3 regions of the Herbiconiux dendrobii genome follow, and region 1 is predicted to be linked to each of the others. Evidence: predicted binding sites of a transcription regulator. Region 1 holds the regulator's gene; each other region holds the start of a gene.
The links. The regulator HrcA, encoded in region 1, represses chaperone genes, less so after heat shock. The targets are predictions, from matches to a motif close to TTNGCACTCGNNNNNNNCGAGTGCNAA.
Positions count from the first base shown of each region.

Region 2: a site for HrcA is predicted at 3,835-3,861, ahead of groES (co-chaperone GroES). Genes of this name have one in related genera too.
Region 3: a site for HrcA is predicted at 4,193-4,219, ahead of groL (chaperonin GroEL). Genes of this name have one in related genera too.

Region 1 covers NZ_JBLZQV010000003.1:43,624-50,050, reverse strand. Annotated here, with positions in the region: gene lepA (translation elongation factor 4) at 1-623, shown strand, start outside; gene ACN4JJ_RS09190 (DUF1990 domain-containing protein) at 623-1,432, shown strand; gene hemW (radical SAM family heme chaperone HemW) at 1,441-2,700, shown strand; gene ACN4JJ_RS09180 (DUF4870 domain-containing protein) at 2,811-3,308, opposite strand; gene hrcA (heat-inducible transcriptional repressor HrcA) at 3,583-4,617, shown strand; gene dnaJ (molecular chaperone DnaJ) at 4,716-5,828, shown strand; gene ACN4JJ_RS09165 (16S rRNA (uracil(1498)-N(3))-methyltransferase) at 5,845-6,427, shown strand, end outside.
Region 2 covers NZ_JBLZQV010000003.1:623,271-629,697, forward strand. Annotated here, with positions in the region: gene ACN4JJ_RS11850 (hypothetical protein) at 1-84, shown strand, start outside; gene ACN4JJ_RS11855 (ABC transporter substrate-binding protein) at 175-1,533, opposite strand; gene ACN4JJ_RS11860 (hypothetical protein) at 1,661-2,455, opposite strand; gene rarD (EamA family transporter RarD) at 2,476-3,405, opposite strand; gene groES (co-chaperone GroES) at 3,456-3,752, opposite strand; gene ACN4JJ_RS11875 (THUMP-like domain-containing protein) at 3,897-5,087, shown strand; gene ACN4JJ_RS11880 (DUF4190 domain-containing protein) at 5,145-5,741, opposite strand; gene ACN4JJ_RS11885 (DUF4190 domain-containing protein) at 5,905-6,186, opposite strand; gene tsaD (tRNA (adenosine(37)-N6)-threonylcarbamoyltransferase complex transferase subunit TsaD) at 6,253-6,427, opposite strand, start outside.
Region 3 covers NZ_JBLZQV010000003.1:493,415-499,841, forward strand. Annotated here, with positions in the region: gene ACN4JJ_RS11300 (glycoside hydrolase family 3 N-terminal domain-containing protein) at 1-1,882, shown strand, start outside; gene groL (chaperonin GroEL) at 2,528-4,147, opposite strand; gene ACN4JJ_RS11310 (DUF3048 domain-containing protein) at 4,259-5,323, opposite strand; gene ACN4JJ_RS11315 (cold-shock protein) at 5,392-5,595, opposite strand; gene ACN4JJ_RS11320 (LytR C-terminal domain-containing protein) at 5,794-6,411, opposite strand; gene ACN4JJ_RS11325 (DUF3263 domain-containing protein) at 6,427-6,427, opposite strand, start outside.

The sequences.
Region 1 (6,427 bases):
TGAGCGTGCAGGAGCCCGTGGTGAACGCGGCCATCCTGGCGCCCAAGGATTACGTGGGCACCATCATGGAGCTCTGCCAGAGCCGCCGCGGCATCCTGCAGGGCATGGACTACCTCGGCGAAGACCGGGTCGAGATCAAGTACACGATGCCGCTCGGCGAGATCGTGTTCGACTTCTTCGACAACCTGAAGTCGAAGACCGCGGGCTACGCGAGCCTGGACTACGAGCCCGCCGGCGAGCAGTCGGCCGACCTCGTGAAGGTCGACATCCTGCTGCAGGGCGAGCAGGTGGATGCGTTCAGCGCCATCGTGCACCGCGACAAGGCCTACGCCTACGGCGTGCTGATGACGGGCCGGCTCCGCGAGCTCATCCCGCGCCAGCAGTTCGAGGTGCCGATCCAGGCCGCGATCGGCGCCCGCATCATCGCGCGCGAGTCGATCCGTGCCATGCGCAAAGACGTCCTGGCCAAGTGCTACGGCGGTGACATCACCCGCAAGCGCAAGCTGCTCGAGAAGCAGAAAGAGGGCAAGAAGCGCATGAAGATGGTGGGCCGCGTGGAGGTTCCGCAGGAGGCGTTCATCGCCGCGCTCTCGGGCGACGTCGAGAAGAAGGACAAGAAGTAGTGGCCGCCGGCGTGGTGCGCACCGGTGGTGCCGGCGGACCGGTGCGCTCGACGCGTGCCGCCGCCGAGCAGAGCGACGACCCGCGCGCGGCCGCCTCGCTGAGCTACGCGGCGATCGGCGCCACGCAGGCCGACGACCTGATGTACTACCCGCCGAAGGGCTTCCGCCCGATCGAGCGCCGGGCACGCCTGGGCAGCGGTGTCGAGCGCTTCGAGAACGCCTCCGCGCGGCTGCTGGCCTGGGGCGTGCAGCGCGGAGCCGGCATCGGCGTGGGCGACATCCGCCCCCCGGCCCCCTCCGAGACCGACTACGCCGGACTCGTCTACGACGACTTCGGCACCCCGCTGGCCGCGCGCACGGCCGCGCCCGAGCAGGCCTACGGCGAAGACGGCACCCCGCTGGTCTCGGCCGGCACCACCGCGATGCTCGCCATCAGCGTTCTCTGGTTCCGGATGTACGCCCCCGTCCGCGTCGTCTACGTCGTGAACGAGCCGGGGCGGATCGGCTTCGCCTACGGCACCCTTCCCGGCCACCCCGCCTCGGGGGAGGAGAGCTTCGTGGTGGAGCACCTCTCCGACGACTCGGTCTGGATCGTGGTGCGCGCGTTCTCGCGGCCGAGCACCTGGTACTACCGTCTCGGCTCGCCCGTGCTGCGCCTCTTCCAGGCGCGCGCCACGAAGCGCTACCTGCGGTCGCTGCTGCCGAGCATGGCGACCGCCGCGGGCGGTGCGGCCGGCGCCGCCTCGGCCCCCGCGGTCACCTCCTCCGCCTCATCCGGAACCCCCGCCCGCTCCGGCGCGGGGGTGTAGGCGCCGTCGTGCCCTCCATCCTCCCGGTGGGCGACCCCGCTCCGGCGGACGGCCTGCTGCCGCGCGCGGGCGCGGGCGCCGACGCCGCTTCCGGCGCCGACACCGGCCGCGACTCGTCGCACGAGCGCGACTTCGGCCTCTACGTGCACGTGCCGTTCTGCCGGGTGCGCTGCGGCTACTGCGACTTCAACACCTACACGGCCACCGAGCTGCGCGGCGTGAAGCAGTCCGACTACGCTGCCCAGGCGATCGCCGAGATGCACTTCGCGCAGGGGGTGCTCCGCGCATCCGGAGTCGCCGAGCGCCCGCTCTCCACCGTCTTCTTCGGCGGCGGCACGCCCACGCTGCTGCCCTCGTCGCAGCTCGTCGCCATGCTGGGCGCCGCCCATGACACCTGGGGCTTCGCACCGGATGCCGAGATCACCACCGAGGCGAACCCCGACTCGGTCGACGCCGCCTACCTGCAGACGCTCGCGCAGGCCGGCTTCACCCGCGTCAGCTTCGGGATGCAGTCGGCGGTGCCGAGCGTGCTCGCCACGCTCGAGCGCACGCACGATCCGGCCCGCGTCCCGCTCGTGGTGCGCTGGGCCCGAGAGGCCGGTCTGCAGGTGAGCCTCGACCTCATCTACGGAACGCCCGGGGAGACGATCGACGACTGGCAGCGCTCGCTCGACGCGGTCGTGGCCGAGCAGCCCGACCACGTCTCGGCCTACGCGCTGATCGTGGAGGACGGGACGAAGCTCGCCCGCCAGATCCGCTCCGGCGTCGTGCCCGAACCCTCCGACGACCTGCAGGCCGACATGTACGAGCGGGCGGATGCGACGCTCGCGGCCGCGGGCTACGACTGGTACGAGGTGAGCAACTGGGCGCATCGCGACACCGGCGCGCCCTCGCGGCACAACCTCGGCTACTGGGTGGGCAACGACTGGTGGGGCATCGGCCCGGGTTCGCACAGCTACGTCGGAGACACCCGCTGGTGGAACGTCAAGCACCCTGCGGCCTACGCCCAGCGCATCGCCGCCGGTGAATCGCCCGCGGCCGGCCGCGAGACCATCGACCTCGACACCCGCGAGCTCGAGCGTATCCTGCTCCTCACCCGCGTGCGCGGTGCCCTGCGCATCCCCACCCTGGCCCCGGATGCGCGCCGCGAGGTCGCGGGCCTCATCGCCGACGGTCTCGTCTCCGGCCCCGACGCCCTCGCCGGCACCCTCACGCTCACCCTCAAGGGCCGCCTCCTGGCCGACGCCGTAGTCCGCCGTCTCACCTGACCTCCCCCCCACACCCTCCCCAGGAAACGACAAACGGGTTCTCTCTCCGTCGCCTCTGGGCGAAGCTCAGTCGAAGACGGAGAGAGAACCCGTTCGTCGTTGACGACCGCTTACTTGATGAAGCGGAAGTTGAAGAAGTAGCGGTAGGTACCGCCCGCGTTGACGCGCAGACCGGCGATGATCGCGAAGATCAGGCCGACGATCTGCACCGCCCAGGCGAGGAAGTAGAACAGGAAGCCGATGAAGATGAAGGCCGTGATGGTGCCGAGGATGTAGAGCCCCACCACGAAGATCGCCACCGTGATCTGGAAGTTGAGGGACTCCTTGGCCTCCTGGTTGGTCAGCGGGCCGCGGTCTTTGAAGACCAGCCAGATGATCAGCGGCGGGATCCAGCCCAGGATGCCGCCGAGCTGGCCGAGGAAGGCCCACTGCTTGTCTTCGGCGGGCGACAGCGGTGCGGCCGCGGCCGGTGCTCCCTGGTAGCCGGGCGGCGGGGCCTGGTACCCGGGCGGGGGAGCCTGGTAGCCGGGAGGAGGGGTCTGCCCGGGGGGAGGAGTCGGCTGCCCTGCAGCCGGGTCGTACGGCGGGGTTGCGTTGGGGTCAGTCATGTCTCGTGCCTTTCGGACCGGGGTCGATGGGTACGGCGATCGCGGACGGCGGTCGTGTACAGGAGACAAGATAGTGCCACCTCCGCCCGGCGGCAATGATTATCACGCCGCAAGTCGAACATGGCTCATCAAGCGCACCACGACCCGGAACGTCCTCCGCGCGGGCGTGCCGGGCGGATGCGGGATATAATTGGCACTCCGGCGGCGCGAGTGCCAGGCGCCGGCGACGGGCCGGCGATCCGGCTCCCGGCGGCGGAGAGAGGATGGTGTTCAGATGGTCTCCGAACGCAGTCTCGAAGTGCTCCGCGTGATCGTGCAGGACTACGTGGCCTCCCGCGAGCCGGTGGGCTCGAAGAGCATCGCCGAGCGGCACTCCTTCGGTGTCTCGGCCGCCACGATCCGCAACGACATGGCGCTGTTGGAGGAAGAGGAGCTGATCACCGCTCCGCACACCTCAAGCGGCCGGGTGCCCACCGACAAGGGCTACCGCCTCTTCGTCGACCACCTCTCCGACCTGCGCCCGCTCACCAGCGCGCAGCGGCACGCGATCGAGACCTTCCTCGACTCCTCGGTCGACGTCGACGACGTGCTCGCGCGCACCGTGCGCCTGCTCTCCCAGCTCACCCATCAGGTGGCGCTCGTGCAGTACCCGGTGCGCTCGCTCGCGCGCATCCGGCATCTCGAGCTGGTGTCGTTGGCACCCCGCAAACTGATGACCGTGATCATCACCGACGGAGGCCATGTCGACCAGCGGATCGTCGACGTGCCGAACGACCTCGACGACCTCGCGGTGGCCGAGCTGCGCACCCGCTTCAACGAGGCGATCGGCGGGCTCGGGCTCACCGAGGCCGTCATCGCGCTCGACGGGATCGCGGTGCGCTGCTCACCCGGGCAGGCGGCGAACGCCGCCGCCGTGGCGCAGACCGTGCGCGAGCAGGTCTCGGCCAACCGGCAGGAGAAGCTGCTGATCGCCGGGGCCGCGAACCTGGTGCGCACCGAAGACGACTTCCACGGCAGCATCCTGCCGGTGCTGGAGGCGGTCGAGGAGCAGGTGGTGCTGTTGCGCCTGTTCAGCGAGATGGAGGCCGACCAGCGCGGCATCACCGTCTCGATCGGCCGCGAGAACGAATCGTTCGGCCTCGGCGAGACCTCGATCCTCGCCTCCGGCTACAGCGGCGTGGGCACTGCGGTGTCGCGCCTCGGGGTGCTCGGCCCCACCCGGATGGACTACTCGAGCAACATCTCGGCGGTGCGCGCGGTGGCGCGCTACCTCTCCCGCACCCTCGGCGAACCCGGCGGCCCGGCCTGATCGGCCCGCCCTGATCGGACAGGCCGAACCGACCGCCCTGATCGGCGCCCCCGCCGATCGACGACTGCGAACCACACCCAACGAAGGAGTAGCCCCCGGTGGCTGACCATTACGACGTGCTCGGCGTCTCGCGCGAATCGACACCCGAAGAGATCAAGAAGGCGTACCGGCGCCTGGCCCGCGAACTGCACCCCGACGTCAATCCGAGCCCGGATGCGCAGGAGAAGTTCAAGCAGGTCACCCACGCCTACGACGTGCTGAGCGACCCCGGGCAGCGCCGCGACTACGACCGCGGACCGCAGCAGGGCTTCGGCGGCGCGGGAGGCCAGGGCTTCGGCGGCTTCGGCGACATCTTCGAGACCTTCTTCGGAGGCCAGGCCGGCGGATCGCGCGGCCCGAAGTCCCGCGCCGAGCGGGGCCAGGACGCTCTGCTGCGCGTGGAGGTCGACCTCGGCGAGGTCATCTTCGGCACCCACCGCGACCTCGAGGTCGACACGGCCGTGCTCTGCGAGACCTGCAACGGCTCGTGCTGCCAGCCCGGCACCTCACCGGTCACCTGCGACATCTGCCGCGGCTCCGGCTCCATCCAGCGCACCGTCCGCTCGCTGCTCGGCAACGTGGTCACCAGTGCGCCCTGCGGCACCTGCCGCGGTTACGGCACGGTCATCCCGAACCCGTGCTCCACCTGCCAGGGCCAGGGCCGCGTGCGCGCCCGCCGCACGATCCCCGTCGACATCCCGGCCGGCGTCGAGACCGGTCTGCGCCTGCAGATGCCCGGTCAGGGCGAGGTCGGCCCCGCCGGCGGCCCCCAGGGCGACGTGTACCTCGAGATGAAGGTGAAGCACCACGACATCTTCTCGCGCAACGAAGACGACCTGCTCTGCACCCTCGAGGTGCAGATGTGGGATGCGGTGCTCGGCACCACCACCACCATCCAGGCGCTGGACGGCGACATCGAGATCGAGATCAAGCCCGGCACCCAGAGCGCCGAGGTGCTCACGGTCAAGGGCCGCGGCGTCTCGCATCTGCGCGGCAACGGCCGTGGCGACCTGCGGGTGGGGGTGCAGGTGGTCACACCCACCAAGCTCGACCACAAGCAGCGCGAGCTGATGAAGCAGCTGGCGAACGCGCACAAGTATCCGGCGCCGAGCCTCGGGCAGTTCCAGCAGGGGCTGTTCGCCAAGCTGCGCGACCGCTTCCTGAACGTCTGATCGGGAAGAACGGTCGATGAGTTCGCTGTTCCTGCACGAAGACCTGGCCTCGGTGCCGCACGAGGTGGGCGACGTCGTCGTGCTCTCGGGCGACGAGGCGCGCCACGCGGCGACGGTCAACCGGATGCGGGTCGGCGAGCACACGGCGATCTCCGACGGCCGGGGCCTCGTGGTCTCGGGCGTGGTGACGCGGGTGGAGCCGAGGGAACTGGATGTCGCGGTCGAGACCGCCGTGCGGCATCCGGAGCCCACGCCCCCGCTCGTGCTGGTGCAGGCGCTCGCCAAGGGCGACCGCGACGAGTTGGCGATCCAGGCGGCCACCGAACTCGGCGTCTCGGCGGTCGTGCCCTGGCAGGCCGAGCGCTCGATCTCGCGCTGGAGCGGGCCCAAGGTCGAGAAGGGGCTCGACCGCTGGGCGAGCATCGTGCGCGAGGCGGCCAAGCAGTCGATCCGCCCGTTCGTCCCCTCGGTGGGGGCGCTCGCCGACCTGGCCGCCCTGAAGCGGCTCGCGGGGGAGAACCGGATGCTCGTGCTCGAGCCGACCGCCACCGAGCGCCTCACCCAGGTCGTGCTCGAACCCGTCGGATCGGACGAGACGC
Region 2 (6,427 bases), 580 kb from region 1:
CTCGGCCCCCGGCTCGCCTCGGTCAGCGGAGCGATCGCCTTCCTCGCGGTCGCCGCGTACTGGCTCGCCAGAACCCTCACCTGAGCGCCCGGCCCATCGCCGAGATCTCGCCGGGCACGCAGAAAGGCCCGGCACCCTCCGAAGAGGGACCGGGCCTTCTGGTGTTCGGGAGGACTACTCCGCGAGCGAACCGAACTCGACGTTCAGCGGCGCGTAGGTGTTGTCCTGGCCGTACTGGTAGATGCCGATGTAGGCCTCGGTCGGGTCGCCGTTGTCATCGAAGGTGATGGGTCCGGAGACGCCGTCGTAGTCGATGTCGGTGCCCGCCGCCAGCAGGTCGGCGCACTCGGAGAAGGTGGTGCACTTGGTGCCACCCTCCGAGACGGCCTGCATGTTGGCCTGGATCGACGGACCGGTCGCCGAGCCACCCGCGATGGCTGCGAGAGCCATCAGGTTGACCGCGTCGTACGACTCAGCCGCGTAGCTGAAGTCGTTGAGGTCGGGGTTCACACCGAGCAGCTTCGCCTTGAACGCGTCATCGGCGAGAACACCGGGGAGCGTGCCCTTGGCGCAGTTCAGGGTTCCGGGGTCGAAGTCCTCGTCGTAGTTCGACAGGTTGCCGTCCACGAAGTAGACCTTGCTGCCGTCGAAGCCCTTGGTGCCGACGAGCTCGGGGATGATGACCTTGGTCTGGTCGAAGGCGATCACCGCGATGGCGTCGGGGTCTTCGGCGACGACCGCGTCGATCTGCGACGAGAACTGGCTGTCGCCCTCGTTGAAGGCCTCAGCGGCGACGACGGTTCCACCGGCGGCCTCGACGGCCTTGGAGACGTTCTCTTCGAGACCGGATCCGTACGCGTCGTTGAGGTAGATGATGCCGATGTTGGTGTTGCCGTCGTTGACCATCAGGTTGCCGAGCACGCGGCCCTGCAGCACGTCGGAAGGAGCGGTACGGAAGTAGTATCCGCCGTCGGCGTAGGTCGAGAAGTCGGGCGAGGTGTTCGCCGGGGAGATCTGGACGACCTGGGCACCGGTCACCTGGTCGATGAAGGTGAACGAGACACCCGACGAGGCGGCACCGACGATGCCGGAGACGCCCTGGCTGAGCAGGTCGGTCGCCGACTGGGTCGCGATGTCGGTCGTGGTGTCACCGGAGTCGCGGTGGATGACCTCGACGTTGCCGCCGAGCACACCGGCGGTCGATGCGTTGATCTCGTCGACGGCGAGGTCGACACCCGCGATCTCGGGCGGGCCGAGGAAGGCCAGGCTGCCGGTGGTCGGCAGGATCGAGCCGAGCTTGAGGCTGGTGGCGCGGTCGATCTTCGCGGCCGGCGCCTCAGCGGTGATGTCGGCCGCTGCGGTGGCCGCATCCGGGCCACAGATGGCTGCTGCCGCTGTGGTCTCTCCGCCGTCGGTGCTCGGCGACGATGCGCACGATGCCAGCAGCAGAGCGCCGGCACTGAACGCGGCAACGCCCGCAACGATGGAGAGGGGCTTCGAGCGCGAGACCTTGGCCTTCGCAAATACGCTCATGGTGCTCCTTATGTGATTGTGTGCAGATTCTCGGCGGATTCGTGGAATCGACCGTGGATTCACGTTATGCGGCATTGGGTGCCCAGACAATACATCGGTGTTACAGCCGTGTAACACGGCCGAATCGTTACCTCCCGGTGACCTGGGCGATCCCGAGGATCCCGGTGACGCCGGTGTACCGGATGCCGCCCTGCGCGCCGATCGCGTCGAGGCACGCCCCGTAGCTAGAGCAGGGAACTCCGCCCGCCGTGACGGCGGGCAGGAACTGCGCGATCGAGGCCGGGCCGTCATCGCCCGCCAACCTCGCCGCGAGGGCGATCATGACCACGGCGTCGTAGCTCTCCGCGCCGTAGCGGGTGTCGGCCAGGGTCGGATCCGCCGAGCGCAGGCGCGCCTCGAAGGTCTCGTCGATGGCCGCGGGCTCCCCCGACGCGCTGAGGCCCGGCAGCCCGGCGGCGGCCGCGGCCTCTGCGAAGGGCGCCTGCAGCTCGGGCCGGCTCGGCCCCACCAGCGCGTCGGCGCCGCGCCCCGCCAGCGCCGCCACCCCGTCGACCGTCTGCGTGCTCGCGGAGTCGCCGGCATCCGCGTGCACGACGAGCACACTGCCGCCTCCGTATCCGCCGGCCTCGCCGATGTCGCGCGCGGCGAGCTGCACCCCGGCGAGTTCCGCGGCCCCGATCGAGCCCTCGGCGCCGGTCAGCGGCACGACCGCTCCGATCACCAGGGTGCCGTCGCCGCTCGGCATCGGCTGCGCCATGGTCGCGACCGGCACGGGGGCCGCGGAGTCGCTCGAGGCCCCGGATCCGCCGGCGAAGCATCCGCTCAGCGCGAGCAGCGACCCCAGACCGACGGCACCGGCTGCCACGGCACGCAGCAGAGCGGATGCCGGGCGGGGCGGGCCCGGCGCAAACGGGGTAGGCATACTCCGATCACTGTATCGCCCTAGACCGGCCCGATCTCCGCAGCCTCGACCCCACCGGCGGCGCCCGCCTTGCGTGCCCGGCGCGACGCCCGCACACCGTCGATCACCAGGATGATCAGCGCCACCCACACGATCACGAACCCGGCCAGCCGCTCGGGCGGCATCGGCTCGTGCAGCACCAGCACCCCGGCCAGGAACATCAGCAGCGGCGCGATGTACTGCACCAGCCCGAGATACACCAGCGGCAAACGGCGTGCCGCCGACGCGAACAGCAGCAGCGGCAGTGCCGTGGCGATGCCCGCCGACGCCAGGATGGCGGCGTGACCCGCACCGAGGGTTCCGAACACCAGGCCCGGCCCCAGCAACGCCACGACGAGCAGCTGCACGATCGCGACCGGCGTGAGCCAGGCGGTCTCCAGCGTCAGCCCGCTGATGGCGTCCACCCGCGGACCGACCTTCTTCTTCACCAGGCCGTAGGCGCCGAACGAGCACGCCAGCACGAGCGCGATCCAGGGCACGGCCCCGTAGCCGACGGCCAGCACCAGCACGGCCACCGCGCTCACCGCGATGGCCAGCCACTGCATCCATCGCAGCCGCTCGCGCAGCACCAGCACGCCGAGCAGCACGGTCACCAGCGGGTTGATGAAGTAGCCGAGCGAGCTCTCCACGACGTGGCCGGAGAGGGTGGCGATGATGTACACCGACCAGTTGACGTAGATCAGCGCCCCGGCGAGCCCCATGGTCAACAGAAGCCGGGGCTGGCGCGCGATGGCGAGAAGGGGCTTCCACCCGCGGGTGACGGTGAGCAGCAGCGCGCAGAACACCAGCGAGAACAGGATGCGCCAGCCGATCACCTCGAAGGCGCCGGCGGGCCGCATCAACAAGAAGTAGAGGGGGAACAGCCCCCAGAGCACGTAGGCGGCGAGGGCGCGGATCAGACCCGTACGCACAGAACCCGGATGGCCGAAGCCACCCGGGTTCTGGGAATCGAACGCCTGATTCAGCGGACGACGACCGCGAGCACGTCGCGAGCGGACAGGACCAGGAAGTCCTCTCCGGCGTACTTGACCTCGGTTCCGCCGTACTTGGAGTAGATGACCTTGTCGCCGACGGCGACGTCGAGCGGAACGCGGTTGCCGTTGTCGTCGATGCGGCCGGGGCCGACAGCGACGACTTCGCCTTCCTGAGGCTTCTCTTTCGCGGTGTCGGGGATGACCAGACCGGAAGCAGTGGTCTGCTCGGCTTCGACCTGCTTGATGACGATGCGATCCTCGAGCGGCTTGATGGAGACCGACACGGTTGACCTCTTCTTTCTCAGTTACAAAACGTCTAGTTAGCACCCTCACTCCGAGAGTGCTAAGTCGAGTTTAGAGGCAGCGCTGGCACTCGCGCAACGTGAGTGCCAGACAATGACGCACCCCGTGCTTGCTACGGTTGCCGGATGGACTCCGCCGAGCTCTCGCTCCTGTTCACCGCCGAGGGCCTGCGCCTGCTCGACTCGCTGCCTCCCTATTCGGCCAAGGATGCGGTGGGCCAGGTCAGTGCCCTGCGAAAGGCCGGCCACTCCCCCGACCTGGTCGCCGCGGTGCTCACCCAGTCGCGGCTGCGCGAGAAGGCGAAGGCCAAGTTCGGCTCCTTCGCCGACCGGCTGCTGTACACGCAGGCCGGCCTCGAGCAGGCCACCCGTCTGCGCGTCTCGGCGCTGCACGCAGGCCGCTTCCGCGATGCCGGGGTGACAAAGGTGGCCGACCTCGGCTGCGGCATCGGCGCCGACGCCCTCTCGCTCGCCGCCCTCGGCATCCCGGTGGTGGGCGTCGAGCGCGACGAGGTGACCGCCGCGATCGCCGCCTACAACCTGGCCGGCTTCGAGGGCGCCGACGTGCAGCTGGCCGACGCCGAGTCGTTCGGGCTCGACGGCTTCGACGGCGTGTACCTCGATCCGGCACGCCGCACCGCCGGCACCGGCGAGACCAGCCGGCTGACGGATGCCGCCGACTACTCGCCCTCGATCGGGTTCGCGTTCGGTCTCGCCGAGCGCCTGCCCACCGGCATCAAGCTCGGTCCGGGCTTCGATCGTTCGCTGATCCCGGCCGGGATGGAGGCCCAGTGGGTCTCGGTCGACGGCCAGCTGGTCGAGATGGGACTGTGGTCGGGCGCGCTCGCCCGGCCCGGCATCCGTCGGTCCGCCCTGGTGTTGCACTCCAGCGGTACCGACGATCTGACGGCCGGGGGCGACAGCGCCGACGCCGAGGTGCGGGCGCTCGGCGAGTACGTCTACGAGCCCGACGGCGCCGTCATCCGGGCCCGCCTGATCGGCGACCTGGCCGGGCGGCTGAACGCGGGGATGCTCTCGGCCGGTATCGCCTACCTCACCGGCGACGAGCACGTCGATTCGCCGTTCGCCGCCGCCTTCCGCGTGCGCGAGCGCCTTCCCGCCGGCGAAGCGGCCCTCAAGAAGGCGCTGCGCGAGCGCCGCATCGGCACGCTCGAGATCAAGAAGCGCGGCATCGACGTCGATCCGGCCGCACTGCGCAGCCGGCTGGGGCTCAAGGGCCCCGAGTCGGCCACGCTCATCCTCACCCGCATCGGCGGCGCCCATGAGGCACTGCTGGTCGACCGCGTGCGGGAATGACGAACGCGGCGCCCCTCCGAAGAGGGGGCGCCGCGCTCGAAACGTACGATCCGCGGATCAGTAGGACGAGTAGTACCCGCTGGTGCCCGCGGCCGCGATGATCACGAAGAAGATCACCACGTAGGCGATCACGATCAGCAGCCCGAGGCCGGTGAACACGTACGAGAGGATCAGGCCGGCCTTCGCGAGGCCCCGGCCCTGCTCACCCGTGCGGTCGATCTGCTTCAGCGAGATGTGCCCCGTCACGATTCCGGCGATCGAGAACACGAACGCCAGGATGATCGTGATGATGGCCAGCGTGTTGTACGGCGCGGCGGCCGGCTGCTGGTAGCCGTAGTACTGCTGGGCGGGCGGCTGGTAGCCGGGGGGCGGCGTCTGGTATCCGCCGGCCGGGGGCTGCGGCGCCTGCTGGTAGGCGGGGGCGGGCTGCCCGTAGGCGGGTGCGGAAGGCGCTGCCGGGGCGGCGGGCTGCTGCGGGTAGCTCGGTGCGCCGTAGGAGGGCGCGGGCGGTGCCGGCGGAGCGCTCGGCGGAACGGGAGCGGCCGGGGGCGTCGGCGCGGCGGGCGGGGCCGGCGTGGAGGCCGGCTCCGAGGGGGTGACCGGCGGAACCGGCGGCTCTCCGGATGCGGGAGTGGGGTTGTTCGTGTCGCTCACGGTGGGCGCCCTTCTTGTCGTCGGCCGCTGGCCGGCCTCAGTGGCTGAGGGCCCGTACGGCGACCGGCCCTGCTTAACAGATTAGGCGCAGGTGGCGTCTCGGCCACCTGCGCCCGGGTGAACTCGCTGAGTTCGGATCGGTCCGCACCGCGGACCGCCCTGATCAGTAGGTGGTGGTGGTCATCGCTCCGCTGGCCGCGAGGGCGGCGATGGCGATGATCCAGATGATGATCAGCACGATCGAGATCGCACCGATGATGATGCCGGCGATGGCCAGGCCACGCCCGTTCTCGCCGGTCTTCTTGATCTGGCTGAGGGCGATGGCACCGAGGATGATCGCGATGACGTTGAAGCCGAGGATCGAGATCACCAGCGACACGATCGCGAGCACGTTGGTCTTGGGGGCGGCGGGCACGGGTGCGTAACCGGGGGCGGGCTGAGTCATGAGAGGCTCCAATAGTCCTGAATGAACGCTGACGGCACCCATCGTGACAGCACGGCTGAGAAAGTGTCAATCACCCCGGTCGTATTGTGTCGCCCGGTCGACCTGGATCTCGGTCACCGGAAGCGTCGAATCGGCTCCGAATCCGAGGCCCGAGGGCGCGTGTCCGGCCGCGATCAGCTGGGCTCCGAGCGCCGCGATCATCGCCCCGTTGTCGGTGCACAGCGACAGCGGCGGGATGCGC
Region 3 (6,427 bases), 450 kb from region 1:
GGGCGACGGCGGAACCACCTACGACCCGTCGAAGGCCGGCAACGGCTACCCCATCGACCAGGGGCTCACCGAGTCGCCGTCGATGGAGCAGTTCATGACCACCTTCGTCGACCCGTACATCCCGTCGATCGACGCGGGTGTGGGCAGCATCATGCCGTCGTACTCGGGCGTCGACATCGGTGGCGCCGGTGACGTGCGCATGCACGAGAACACGGCGCTCAACACCGACCTGCTGAAGGGCGACCTCGGCTTCGACGGGTTCCTCATCAGCGACTGGGAGGGTATCGACAAGCTGCCGGGCGGAACCTACGCCGACAAGGTGGTGCGCTCGGTGAACTCGGGACTCGACATGGCGATGGCGCCCTACAACTTCGGCGCCTTCATCACGAGTGTGACCGACGCCGTGACCACGACCAAGACGATCTCGCCCGATCGGGTCGACGACGCGGTGCGCCGCATCCTCACCCAGAAGTTCGAGCTCGGACTGTTCGAGCAGCCGTTCGCCGACCGCAGCCTGGCCGACCAGTTCGGTGGCGACGCCCACCGCGCCGACGCCCGCCAGGCGGCCGCGGAGTCGCAGGTGCTGCTGAAGAACGACGGCGTGCTGCCGCTGGCGAAGGATGCGGCGGTGTACGTCGCCGGGTCGAACGCCGACGACCTGGGCAACCAGATGGGAGGCTGGACGATCTCCTGGCAGGGCGGCTCCGGCCCCACGGCCACGACCGGCACCACCATCCTCGCCGGTATGCAGCAGGTGGCTCCGGATGCGACGATCACCTACTCGAAAGACGCGTCCGCACCCATGACCGGCAGCGATGTCGGCGTGGTGGTCGTGGGTGAGACGCCGTATGCCGAGGGCCAGGGCGATGTGGGGAACAACGGGCACAGCCTGTCGTTGAGCGCATCCGATCAGGCCACGATCGACAAGGTCTGCGGTGCCATGACGTGTGTCGTGCTCGTGGTGGCCGGTCGCACGCAGCTGGTCACCGACCAGCTCGGCGAGATCTCCGGGCTCGTGGCCTCGTTCTTGCCGGGCAGCGAGGGTGCCGGCGTCGCCGACACGCTCTTCGGCGACACCGCGTTCACCGGGCGGCTGCCCCTCACCTGGCCGGCCGACGCCTCGCAGGTGCCGATCAACGTGGGTGACGACGACTACCAGCCCCTGTACGCCTACGGCTGGGGTGAGCGGACAGACGCGCCGCTCGGTCGTCTGACGGCGCTGTCGGCATCGCTGCCGGCCGGCTCGGCGGCACGCACGGCGGTGGACGCTCTCGTGGCGGCCCCGGTGTGGGACGCCTCGGGTGCAGTGCTCGACACGGCCGAGGCGCGCGCGACGGTGGCGCAGCTCGCGGCGAACGCTGCGGCGGCTCTGGTGCCTGCCGCGGCCACCGCCTCGGTCTCCCTGGCGGCGTCGGTGACGCTCTCGGGTCTTGACGCCCCGACACTCGCGGCGACCGACGAGGTGACGTCGGTGGTGCGCGACCTGGCTCAGGCCGCGATGGTGGGCGGTACCGCCGTGACGGGCGACGCCTCCGAGGGCGTCACCGCCGACGCCGAGCACGCGCTGCAGAGCGGCGACCCGGTCACGGCGATCACTCTGCTGGCCTCGGTCTTCGGTGTCACGGTCGTGGCTCCCGAGCCCGGGACGGACCCGGGAACCGACCCCGGCACCGACCCCGGCGCAGGGACGCCCGGCACCGCGACGCCGGGTTCGGGCACGCCGGGTTCGGGCGGCACGGGCACGTCCCCGGGCGACGGGTCGGCCTCGGGCGACCTCGCCGCCACGGGCGCTCAGCCGGCCCTGATCGTCCTCGCGGCCTTGGCGCTCCTGGCAGCAGGAACGACCTTCGTCATCCGTCGCCGCCGCCGCACCACCCCGTAACCCGGCACCCCCACCCGGCGCAGCGACGACGGAGTGTGCACCCCTCGACGGGCTCACACTCCGTCGTCGCCCCCCTTCGCCCTCAAACTCCGTCGTAACCGTGACCGCGCCCGACCCGTGCGGGGAAGGGCGGGGCCGCGGGGCGCCACGAGGGGCCGGCGAACGCCCCAGGCCCTACCCGACGACCCAGCGCCCCAGGCCCTACCCGACGACCCAACGCCCCAGGCCCTACCCGACGACCCAGCGCCCCAGGCCCTACCCGACGACCCAACGCCCCAGGCCCTACCCGACGACCCAGCGCCCCAGGCCCTACCCGACGACCCAACGCCCCAGGCCCTACCCGACGACCCAGCGCCCCAGGCCCTACCCGACGACCCAACGCCCCAGGCCCTACCCGACGACCCAGCGCCCCAGGCCCTACCCGACGACCCAACGCCCCAGGCCCTACCCGACGACCCAGCGCCCCAGGCCCTACCCGACGACCCAGGGTGAGCGCGTGGCCGGAGGCCTCGACCGCAGGCCGAGGCCTCCGACCGCACGCGAACATGTCGCCCGCGCCGGGCGGGGACCGGCGCGGCACGAGCGCAACAAAAAACGGACGGGCCCCGAAGGGACCGCCCGTTCTTTGTTGTGCGAAGTGAAGGACTAGAAGTCCATGCCACCCGTGGGGTCGCCGGCCGGAGCCGGGTTGCGCTCGGGCTTGTCGGCCACGACGACCTCGGTCGTGAGGAACAGACCGGCGATGGACGCCGCGTTCTGCAGGGCAGAGCGGGTGACCTTGGCCGGGTCGATGATGCCGGCGGCCAGGAGGTCGACGTACTCACCGGTCGCGGCGTTGAGGCCCCAGCCGTAGTCGAGGTCGCGCACCTTGGCGGCGACGACTCCGGGCTCGAGACCGGCGTTGAACGCGATCTGCTTCAGGGGGGCCTCGATGGCCACCTTGACGATGTTCGCACCGGTCGCCTCGTCGCCCTTGAGGTCGAGGTTGGCGAAGGCGGTCTTGCCGGCCTGGATGAGGGCCACGCCACCACCGGCGACGATGCCCTCTTCGACTGCGGCCTTGGCGTTGCGCACGGCGTCTTCGATGCGGTGCTTGCGCTCCTTCAGCTCGACCTCGGTGGCGGCACCGGCCTTGATGACCGCGACACCGCCGGCGAGCTTGGCGAGACGCTCCTGGAGCTTCTCACGGTCGTAGTCGCTGTCGGTGTTCTCGATCTCGGAACGGATCTGAGACACGCGTCCGGCGATGGCCTCGGGGTCTCCGGCGCCTTCGACGATCGTGGTCTCGTCCTTGGTGATGACGACCTTGCGGGCCTGACCGAGCAGGTCGAGGGTGACGTTCTCGAGCTTGAGACCGACCTCCTCGGCGATGACCTGACCACCGGTGAGGATGGCGATGTCCTGCAGCTGAGCCTTGCGGCGGTCACCGAAGCCGGGGGCCTTGACGGCGACCGACTTGAAGATGCCGCGGATCTTGTTCACGACGAGCGTGGCCAGGGCCTCGCCGTCGACGTCTTCCGCGATGATGAGCAGCTGCTTGCCGGTCTGGATGACCTTGTCCACGATCGGCAGCAGGTCTTTGATGTTCGAGACCTTGCTGTTGACGATCAGGATGTAGGGGTCTTCGAAGACGGCTTCCTGGCGGTCGGGGTCGGTGACGAAGTACGCCGACAGGTAGCCCTTGTCGAAGCGCATGCCCTCGGTCAGCTCGAGCTCGGTGCCGAAGGTGTTCGACTCCTCGACGGTGACGACGCCTTCCTTGCCCACCTTGTCGATGGCCTCGGCGATGATCGCGCCGATCTCGGGGTCGGCCGCGGAGATGGACGCGGTGGCCGCGATCTCTTCCTTGGTCTCGATCTCCTTGGCGTTCTTGATCAGCTCGGCGGAGACGGCGGCGACGGCCTTCTCGATGCCCTTCTTGAGCGAGATCGGGTCGGCGCCGGCGGCCACGTTGCGGAGGCCTTCCTTGACCAGGGCCTGAGCCAGCACGGTGGCGGTGGTGGTGCCGTCGCCCGCGACGTCGTCGGTCTTCTTGGCGACCTCCTTGACGAGCTCGGCACCGATCTTCTCGTAGGGGTCGTCGAGCTCGATCTCCTTGGCGATGGACACGCCGTCGTTGGTGATCGTGGGAGCGCCCCACTTCTTCTCGAGGACGACGTTGCGACCGCGCGGGCCAAGCGTCACCTTGACGGCGTCGGCGAGCGTGTTCAGGCCACGCTCGAGGCCGCGGCGGGCCTCTTCATCGAAAGCAATGATCTTTGCCATGTGTGTTTCTCGTCCTCCCTGGACGTCTTCAAAGATTCAAGTGTTTTAGCACTCAGAGTTCACGAGTGCTAAAGCAATACTGGCACTCGGGCACCCCGAGTGCAAGTGACGTTACGCCGCGGGAGGCACGATCGTGACGCTGCCCTCATCCACAGGCACGAGTTCCACCCAGGTGTTCCCCGGGGCCAGGCGCACGGTGGCGCCGCTGTCGTCGAGCAGACGGATCGGCGCATCCCGCGCATCCTTCGCCCAGGTGGCGTGCAGCGTCTTGCCGCCGGTCGACACCCAGGCCTCGCCCGAGGCCACGAGCAGCGCCTGCGGCACCTCTTCGTCGTACGTGTAGGCCTCGTCGACCCGCAGGGTCACCACGTTGACCGCCGAGAGCCGGCCGCCGTTCGCGTCGAGGTCGGGCTCGCCCTCCTGCGAGCGCAGGAAGGCTCCGGATGCCGCGTCCCAGTCCCAGCCCGGGTAGCGGGCGTCGGAGAAGACGAGGGCGAGGGACGCCGAAGGCGATCCGTCGATCGCCGCACTCGACGACGGTACGTCGAAGGAGTAGGCGAACTGCTGCGACGGCGCGGCCAGCTCGGAGTGCTCGGCCACCAGGTCGGCGGCCTTCACCACCACGTCGTGCGGACTGTCGCGCCCGTCCATCCGGAAGAACGTCGACTCGGTGTCGCTCTCGCCGTGGATGGCGTTGTAGACGGGAGTCGCCTCCATCATCCGGACGAACTGCTCCTGCCCGCCCGAGAAGGCGACGATGCCGCCGAGCGGGGAGATGATGTCGGGATCCATCGGCCGGATCGAGCGCACGGGCCCGATCAGGTCGGGCAGGTCGGACTGCCGCACGGCCACGTATCGGGTGAGGCCACCCTCGACGAGCTCCTCGAAGACGAGGTCGGTGCGCTCCAGCCCGATCTGGGGCCGGGCGTCTTCGTGGTTGTCGATCTTGGCCGCGAGCGACGGCGAGGTGAGCGTCCCCTCGGGCACGAGCGTGCCGCGCAAAGGCGCCGGGACCATCGGTGCCGGTGTGACGTAGTCGGAGAGGAACGCCGCTGTCGGCTTCGGAGTGCCCGACGCATCGGGCGCATCCGCGACGCACCCGGTGAGCAGGCCGCCCGCGATCAGCACGGACAGGATCGCGCCCAGACGTGAGGAGCGTCGTCGCCGGTTGATCACCAGCACAGACTAGCGAAGGCAGCCGGATGCCACGGCGCCGCCCGCGCGGCGCCGGAGATCCTGCGGGCTCACGCCAGTCGGACGGATTCCGCCTGAGGCCCCTTGGACCCGGTGCCGACCTCGAAGACGACCTGCTGGCCCTCTTCGAGCACCTTGTAGCCCGACATATCGATCGCCGAGTAGTGCACGAAGACATCCTGTCCACCGCCGTCGACGGTGATGAAGCCGTAGCCCTTTTCAGCGTTGAACCACTTGACGGTTCCGTTCGCCATTGTTACTCCCGAGTGCTGTGTTTCTGCAGCAGCGGCACAGTTTGCCGCAACCAATTCCAGATACTAATCCGATGGGAACGGCGGAAAACGGCCGGAACGGGCAATTGTCCAAACCGTGACCGGGAATCAACACGACGGAAACACGCGTGAAATATTGGGCGCCGGATGACGCCTCGGAGGCCTGGGAGAAGGGCCCGTCTACTCCCCCGAGGCCGGCTCTTCCGCGGCCGGGTCTTCGGCGGGTGCCTCGCCCTCGGCGGCGGTGAGGCCCGGGCCGGCGTAGTCGGTGCCGAGCACGGCGGTGAGCGCCGCCCCCTGGAAGGTGGAGGACTGCACGGCCGGCACGTCGCCGAGCAGCTGGGCGAGGCCGAGCGCGGCCGCCTCGTTGGCCGGGTCTTCGTAATAGACGGTGGTGGTGGAGAAGTCGGTGGAGCTGGCGTTCGCCATCGTGGCGACGTTCCAGCCGCTCGCCACGGCGGCCTCACCCACCCGCCCGGCGAGGCCCACGTTGTCGGTGCCGTTCAGGACGGTGACCGCGAGGGTGCCGTCGGTGACCGGCGTCACCGTGGGCGTGGGGGTGGGGGTGTCGACCGGCGCGGCCGAGGAGGAGGAGCCGCCGAACGCATCCGTGAACTGGATGTTGTTGTTGATCACGGCGAGGTAGGTGATGCCGGCGCCGACCAGCAGAACCGTGGCCAGGGCGGCCCAGGCGAAGACGATCCAGCCGCGGCCGCGCGGGGCGGGGCCGCGGTGCGCGCCGACGCGGTCGGGGTGGGCGGGCAGGGCGTCGAAGCTGTCTGTGGTGAAACGTGACATGGGTCGGGCGGAGTCC